DNA from 2 places in the Niabella sp. CPT15-335-S11 genome. Region 1 is predicted to be linked to the other one. Evidence: riboswitches for the same ligand, from Rfam matches in the RefSeq annotation. Region 1 holds a riboswitch; the other holds the start of a gene.

Region 1 (4,250 bases):
TCTGCAACCATCATCAACTCCCCTAACGGAGCGTGATGGTAGAGGTAAACCCCCTCTTCTATACTAAGGAACTCAAAACCCGACGCCTTTTTATAAAGTTCAGATAAGTTCATATTCGTTTTGCTGAAGAGACAAAGGTAAGTAAAAGAATTCCCTCGCCGGGAAAAGGCGGTTTTAGAATTTACCAGGAAAACTTTGTAACTTGTGTATGATCCGGATGAACCAGTCTCTGACAGGCGCTGGTTGCCCGGAATGGGTTGCTTTTGAGGATGAGGCGAGAGTTACCACCGGGTATTTTGCAATTTGAGTAGATAATATGCACCTTAGGCTAACTATATTGGTACTCATACAATTAATGTTGATAAAGCCGCTTGCGGGCCAGGAAGAATTTATTGAACCCCCAAGCCGGTTTATCACCAGCGCTGGCTTTACCCAATTGACCGGGGGAGTGATTTTGCTGCGGGCTATTTTCGATAATTATCCCGACTCTCTCAACTTCATCCTAGACACGGGCAGCGGTGGCATTTCCCTCGATTCTTCCACCGCGGCTGAACTGGGCCTGCATGTTCCTGCACCAGAAAGGATCATCAGGGGTATCGGAGGGATCAGGAAAGTTGGATTCCTGAAAAATCACAAACTAACCATCGGTTCTCTCGTGGCAGACAGCCTGAACTTCCATGTCATTGACTATGACATGCTTTCTTCACTATATGGTGATAAAATAGATGGGATCATTGGTTACTCCCTGTTTAGCCGTTACATAATCAGGATAAATTACGACACCAATGAGCTCTCATTTTGGACAAACGGCAGTTTGAAATATCCAAAAGGCGGCCATCTGATACTTCCCCGCATCGGCATGCTTCCCGTTCATAACGCCGAGATCTCTGATTCGCGACCGGTGAACTTCAATTATCTCTTTGATATTGGCGCCGGGCTTACGGTTTTATTCTCAGATGATTTTGTGGAAGACAGCGCATTCATAAAAACCAAGCGGAAAAAATATCTCAAACAGGGGGAGGGACTGGGCGGAAGAGTAGATATGTTAACGACGGTTTGTAAGGAGTTAAAGATCGGACCTTACAAATTCAGAAATGTTCCGATCAATATATTCAGGGACGACTTCAACATAACCTCCTACCCGTTGATGGGCGGGTTGATCGGGAATGATATTTTCAGAAGGTTTAACTGCATCATCAATTATAACAAAAGGCAAATCCACCTCATCCCCAACACGCACTTCAGGGAACCCTTTGATTATGCGTACTCGGGCATTGAGCTGTACCTGATCGATGGAAAGATTAAGATCGGATCCATCCCCAAGGGATCCCCCGCGGAAAAAGCAGGATTTATGGAAGGTGATGAAGTGCTCGCCGTGAACAATCGTTTCGGATTAAATTTAAAGGACCTTAAACAGGAATTACAATCCGCCACCGGAAGAGTCAGAGTAATTATCAGGCGCAACGACCAACTGCAGATGAAATCGATGAAAGTGATTAATATTCTCAGATAGCGATGGAGAAGGGGTTACGCGCTAGCTACGACAGGCCTGCCCGCCGAAGGAGGGTAAACCTTCCGGCAGCCAGGGATACTGGATATTAGATATATATTCAATTACAAGTTAAGAATTACGAGAGCGGTATTTTCCTCCTCTTAGCCTAAGCCAATATTGACTTTCCTGTGTTTTCAACACAACGTGGATAACAATCTGACCTCATTCTAAACAGGCTTACTATTTTGCAATACAATTTGGTTGATAATCCATCACAGAATGGATGTCATTAAAAGGGAATCCCGTGAAAGTCGGGAACTATCCCCGTAGCTGTAAGCTCCTAAAAAGTTGTTTAATCTTCATGCCACTGTTTTCATTAATGGGAAGGCCCTAAACAACGGAGTAAGTCAGAAGACCTGCCAAAGAAATCTTTAGTAACTACGCTTTCGGAGGAAAAGCAGGTACTGATAGTTTCGGCATATTGCACGGCTTATTCTTTCAGCACTGTACCTTTTTGTCCGCAGGTAAAATTTTAAAATTATTTTACTATGCAATATGACAATGAAATTTTATTAAAAGAAAACAAAGACAGGTTTGTTATCCTGCCTATCAATTATCCTAAAGTTTGGGAACACTACAAACGCCATGAAGCCAGTTTTTGGACGGCAGAAGAAATTGATCTTAGCAGCGACCTGAAAGATTGGGCGTCTCTAAATGACGGTGAACGTCATTTTATTTCTCATGTACTTGCATTTTTCGCCGCTAGTGATGGAATAGTCAATGAAAATCTCGCTGTAAATTTCATGAGCGAAGTGCAATTACCTGAAGCAAGATGTTTCTATGGTTTTCAAATCATGATGGAAAACATTCACAGCGAGACCTATGCCTTGCTGATCGATACCTATGTGAAAGATGCTGCCGAAAAACACAAGTTCTTTCATGCCATTGATACAGTTCCCGCCGTAAAGAAAAAAGCCGAGTGGGCTTTGCGTTGGATTGAGAACGGAAATTTTGCTCAAAGACTTATTGCATTTGCGGCTGTTGAGGGTATATTCTTCAGCGGTAGTTTCTGTTCCATTTTTTGGCTAAAAAAAAGAGGCTTAATGCCCGGACTTACTTTTAGCAATGAACTGATAAGCCGTGATGAAGGTTTGCATTGTGAGTTTGCCTGTTTGTTGTATAGCATGTTGAACAATAAACTTTCGGAAGAAGAAGTAAAAGCTATTATCGGCGATGCTGTTGTCATAGAAAAAGAATTTATTACCGAAGCACTGCCTGTTGATTTAATTGGTATGAATGCGAAGCTGATGCAGCAATACATTGAATTTGTCGCAGACAGATGGCTAACCGAGTTAGGCTGCTCAAAAATGTTCAACAGCACAAATCCCTTTGATTTTATGGAGATGATTTCGTTACAAGGAAAAACTAACTTCTTTGAAAAAAGAGTCGGTGATTATCAAAAGGCAGGTGTAATGGCAAACAAAGGCGCGCAGGTATTTTCAACTGACGATGATTTTTAAAATCCAATTACTAACCATAAAATTCTTCAATCATGTACGTAATAAAAAGAAGCGGAAAACAAGAGTCCATAAAGTTTGATAAAGTAACGGCGAGAATTGAGAAACTAAGCTATGGCTTAAGCCCTTTAGTAAATGTTATTGATGTGGCAAAGAAGACCATAGAGGGTATTTATGCAGGTGTCCCAACAACAGAGTTAGACAACCTTGCAGCCGAAACCGCGGCTTCTTTAACTACGATTCACCCCGACTATGCAATTTTGGCTTCACGCGTAGCAGTAAGTAATCTACATAAAAACACGGTGAAAAGCTTTTCAGAAACCATGCGTAAGCTGCACGAGTACACCGATAAAAAAATAGGAAGAAAAATGCCTTTGGTCGCAGATGATGTAATGCAGATAATACAAAAGCATGCAGATATTCTGGACAGCACGATCATCTATGACAGGGATTACGGCTTTGATTATTTTGGGTTTAAGACTTTAGAAAAATCTTACCTGCTGAAGATTAATGAAAAGATAGCAGAACGTCCGCAACACATGTATATGAGAGTGGCAGTAGGCATTCACAAAAATGATATTGACGAAGTCATAAAAACGTATCATTTGTTAAGTGAAAAGTGGATGACACATGCCACACCCACACTGTTCAACGCAGGTACACCTAAGCCGCAAATGAGTAGCTGTTTTCTCTTAACGATGAAAGACGACAGTATTGACGGCATTTATGATACACTGAAGCAAACCGCAAGAATTTCTCAAAGCGCCGGTGGTATTGGTTTGGCTATTCATAATATTCGCGCAACTGGAAGTTATATCGGCGGCACAAATGGCACGAGCAACGGCATTATTCCTATGCTTCGTGTGTTCAACGATACCGCGAGGTATGTTGACCAGGGCGGTGGTAAACGTAAAGGCGCTTTTGCTATTTATTTAGAGACTTGGCATGCCGACGTGTTTGAGTTTTTGGATTTAAGAAAAAATCACGGTAAAGAAGAATTACGTGCAAGAGACTTGTTTTATGCTTTGTGGATTAGCGATTTGTTTATGAAACGCGTTGAAGCAAATGGTAATTGGAGCTTGTTTTGCCCCAATGAAGCGCCGGGATTAAGTGACTGTTGGGGTTCAGCATTTGAAAAACTATATGAACAATACGAGGCAGAAGGCAGGGCAATAAAAACAGTTAAAGCACAGGAGCTATGGTTTGCAATCTTGGAGTCACAAATTGAAACGGGTACGCCC
Region 2 (4,250 bases), on a different contig from region 1:
TGAAAGTGGTATCTGCGTTTCCGCTCTTTGTTGTAACCTCGCCGGTTACGAAGGAATAAAACAGTTTCAGGTTCAGCAGTTCTGTAAGGGCGATTCCGGTCTCGATATCAACCCCGTGATCTTTTTGATGATTGAGGTTGATATAACGGTACTTCTGGTCTGTGGTAATGACATCATCAATCCTGCGGTCAAAATAAACGACACGGCCCTGGAGCTTATCATTCAGGAGCTTCGCTGAAATTCCGGCTTCCAGGTTCCGGGATTTTTCGGGTTTCAAATCGGGGTTGGCACCAAATTGTCCATAAAGCTCGGACAAAGCGGGTGCCCGGAACGAGGTTCCATAGTTTACAAAAAGCTTCACTTTCTCATTGATGAGGTAGGAAGGGTTCAGGCTGAAAGTCGCGTTGTTCCCGTACTTGGAATGAAAGTTGAGCCTTCCGCCTGCTTCCAGGTTGAAACCGGTGCGGTTCTTCAGGAAGAGCAACAAGTAAGGGCTGGCAACCGTGGCCAGGGTATCCTTGACATCCGGTCTGGGATGCTTCATGACCAGCTTATCATACCTGAATCCGGCCAGCGCCTGGAAATATGGATTGAAGGAATAAGTGGAAATTAGCTCGGCCGTTTTTTTGTGACCGGCATAGTCAGAAGCGCCCCAGGAAAATTTGTAATGGCGTTCCACATCATCATAGGCATAGATTCCGGTAATGGAACCTCCTTTGAAATAATATACAGCCTGGCTTCCTGTGTTGATCAGCCGGGCATCATAGGGATTAGCGGCCGGCTGGAACGCGCCATCGGGAATGGAGCCCATGTACCTTGAATACCTGAAGTAGGGTTTTAGGTAGAAGTTTTCAGTCAGCTTGGCGTTGAAATCTGCGCTGAACGCGTTTTGATTATACCCGTTCCTGATAGCGGTATCGATTTGGTTAACCGCTTCGGAGATGCCCCGGGTCTCCTGGTGAACATAACCGATATTGTAGGATGATCCTTTGTAGTGCCCGCCCAGCGCGGCATTTGCACGGAATGTTTGGTGGGTGCCATAAGAAATGCCGCCCGATACACCAACGGGTTTGGCTCCCCCTTTTTTGGTGATGATATTGATGACCCCGGCTACGGCTTCGGATCCGTAGAGCGTACTTTCAGCGCCTTTCAGAATTTCGATTCTTTCGATCTGGTCAACGGGCAACATTCTCAGATCAAAAGCTCCCCCTACTCCGGTCGGATCGGTTACCGGCACGCCGTTCAGCAGGATCAGGGTGTACCCGTAGTTTGCGCCCTGCATATAAATAGCCTTATCTTTTCCAGGGTTACTGTTGGCGCCGCTCACGATAATGCCGGCCTGTTCTGAGAGCAATTGTGAGAGATCTTTCCCGCCTGCCCGGCTGATCTCTTCAGCGGTAATAATGTTGACTACTTTGCCAGTCTCAGAAGTCTTTTTCGGGAATTTCGTTGCTGTAACCGTTACTTCTTCAAGGTTAAGCAGGCTGTCGGTTTGTGCTTGTAGTGTGCCGTAAATGAGTACAGCAGCCACTACTAAAATTTTCTTTTTCATGTAAAAAGTTTTTAGTGACTGCTTCCGGTGAAATGAACATTAGAAGTAACTTAAAAGCTGCAGACTATGAAAGCTGGTTTTAAGGAAACCGCTAATACCCCACTTTTCTCCCGAAAGCTGAATATTGAATCATGATCTGGCAGGTCTTCTGGCTTGGCCCGTTTTATTTCCTTCCCTCCATATGTGATGAAAGTGGGTCTTAATAAAACTTTTCTGCGTCTCATTTAACAATGAGATCAAGTGGGCATTACAGCTACGGGGATAGCGCCGGACTCTCACCGGACTTCCCTTTTCATGGCGTTACCGCCAACCAAATCGCTGCAAATATAGGGAGTCTGGAATTAATTGCAGGGGAGTTTAGCACATATGCTTCTTATATGTAATTAATGAGCCTAAGGTCTAAAATCTAGCGTCTAACGTCCCCGCCCGTCCGCCGCGGCCGACGATTCGGGTGGATAACGTCTAGTATCTAACCGCCATTACAGCGTTTTTCCTGGAAAAGTTTTCCTGAACAAATTGTTCAGTTTGTTAATATGATCAAGAATTTCTTCCCGTCCGGTTCTATCGATGGCGGATGAGATAAAGTAAGGAGGAAGCTCTTCCCAGCCTGATCGCAGGGCTTCCAAAAATTGCTCCACATTCCGAACGGTTGCCCCAGGTTTGTTTTTGTCGGCTTTGGTAAACACAATAGTAAAAGGGACGCCCCAGGCGCCGAGCTGGTTGATGAACTCAATATCAATTTTCTGGGGTTCATGGCGACTGTCAATTAAGATAAAAAGGCTGCAGAGATTGGGTCTTTTCAGAATATAATGCTCTATCATCACCGACCAGCTTTTCCGTTCTTTTTGGGCAACTTTTGCATACCCGTAACCCGGCAGGTCGGCGATATACCATGAAGTCCTGTTTTTGCTATCGCGGTTGCTGACAGACGAAACGATTTCAAAATGGTTGATCAGTTTGGTCTTACCCGGTGTGGATGAGGTTTTGGCCAGTGCTTTTTTATGACAAAGCATATTGATCAGGGAAGATTTGCCCACATTGCTACGGCCGATGAATGCATATTCCGGCCGGTCCGGCGCGGGACACTGACTGAAATTGGCGCTGCTTTTCAGGTATGATGCGGACAAAATTTCCATAACAGCAAAAGTAGGGCGGGCATATCATAAATCCTAAAAGGTGAATCCGGTTCAACTTGGTGCAGGTAACAGGCTTTGCAGTAAAAAAGCCGATTTTGGGCTAACTTTGCCGCCATGGCTCAATTACCTCATGATGATATAATTCCCTTCCGGGAGTCGGACAAGACCAAAAAAGAACAGGTAGCAGAAATGTTTGACCGGATTGCCGGGAAATACGATTTCATGAACCGGTTGCTGTCGGCACGGATCGACATCGGATGGCGGAAGAAAGGTCTGAATACGCTAAAGGCGTCAAACCCGAAGCAGATCATTGATATCGCCACGGGTACGGCTGATCTGGCGATCATGGCCTGCAGGACGCTGGATCCCGAGCGGATCACCGGGGTGGATATATCAGCCGGGATGCTGGAAGAGGGCCGGAAAAAAATTGAGAAAGAAGGTCTCGCCCGAAAGATCGACTTAGTGAAGGGGGATTCCGAAGACCTGCCTTTTGCCGCGGATAGTTTTGATGCCGCCATGGCCGCTTTTGGCGTTCGTAATTTTGAAAACCTTGAGAAAGGTCTGGCTGAGATCTGCCGGGTGTTGCGGCCAGGGGGCAAGCTGATGATCCTGGAGTTCTCGCAGCCGCACACATTTGGATTTGCGGGGCTGTACCGGTTTTATATGGACGTGGTGGCACCTCAGTTCGCACGGATCTTCGCCAGGAATAAAGCGGCTTATCAATACCTGAATAAATCAGCCCGGGCATTTCCAGAACGGGAGGAATTTCTGGAACTATTGAAAAAAGCCGGCTTCAGCAGTACACAGTACCGGTCACTCACCATGGGGATCTGCTGTATTTACACTGGGGAGAAGAAGTGAGTCAATTACGAATTACGAATGATCAATTACGAATGACGTTGTTCAATGGCGAATTATGAATGATCATTGACGAATGAAGTAGGTCAATTACGATTGACGAATGAATCGGGAGAGTAACGAGTCTTGTATCAAAATAGGGCCTTATGACGTATAATTTAAGGCCAATATATATTTAAAATATGATATATATAGTCCCCGCCCGAACGTACCGTTCGCTACGCCCGCCCGACCGGGGCGATCGATTCGGGCGGGGGCGGGTAATATATAACGTCTAAATACTATCGTCTAATATCTCCTTTACCAATTATCATGACCCGCATCGTCTCCCTAGTCCCTTCCATCACCGAATTGCTCTACAGTCTGGGGTTGGAAGAAGAGGTCGTGGGCATTACCAAGTTTTGCGTCCACCCACAAGCGTGGTTTCGCACAAAGACGAGGATAGGAGGCACCAAGAATATCCAGACTGAAAAAATCAGCGCACTGTCTCCCGATCTGATCATCGCCAACAAAGAAGAGAACATCAGGGAACAAGTGGAACCGCTGCAACGAGATTACAACGTGATGCTGACCGACGTGAACGATTTCAGCCAGGCTTTGGACATGATCACGCAGGTTGGACGGGCCACCGGAAAAGACAGGGAAAGCGAAGCGCTGGCTGGAGAAATAAAAAAAGCATTTTCACCATTGCGGGATGGCACTGG

Evidence for each region. Region 1 has a riboswitch for cobalamin ahead of AC3WS5_RS02115 (ribonucleoside-diphosphate reductase small subunit). Riboswitches for the same ligand answer to the same signal wherever they lie in the genome.
Region 2: it holds a riboswitch for cobalamin, as region 1 does, so the genes downstream of both, AC3WS5_RS10415 (TonB-dependent receptor plug domain-containing protein) here and AC3WS5_RS02115 (ribonucleoside-diphosphate reductase small subunit) in region 1, are expected to answer to the same signal.

What each region holds. Positions count from the first base shown of each region.
Region 1 covers NZ_JBYTEI010000001.1:513,523-517,772, forward strand. The annotation lists gene mqnC (cyclic dehypoxanthinyl futalosine synthase) at 1-113, opposite strand, end outside; gene AC3WS5_RS02110 (aspartyl protease family protein) at 356-1,513, shown strand; cobalamin riboswitch at 1,734-1,930, shown strand; gene AC3WS5_RS02115 (ribonucleoside-diphosphate reductase small subunit) at 2,041-3,012, shown strand; gene AC3WS5_RS02120 (ribonucleoside-diphosphate reductase subunit alpha) at 3,045-4,250, shown strand, end outside.
Region 2 covers NZ_JBYTEI010000002.1:967,785-972,034, reverse strand. The annotation lists gene AC3WS5_RS10415 (TonB-dependent receptor plug domain-containing protein) at 1-1,552, opposite strand, end outside; cobalamin riboswitch at 1,674-1,882, opposite strand; gene yihA (ribosome biogenesis GTP-binding protein YihA/YsxC) at 2,032-2,688, opposite strand; gene ubiE (bifunctional demethylmenaquinone methyltransferase/2-methoxy-6-polyprenyl-1,4-benzoquinol methylase UbiE) at 2,803-3,549, shown strand; gene AC3WS5_RS10400 (ABC transporter substrate-binding protein) at 3,859-4,250, shown strand, end outside.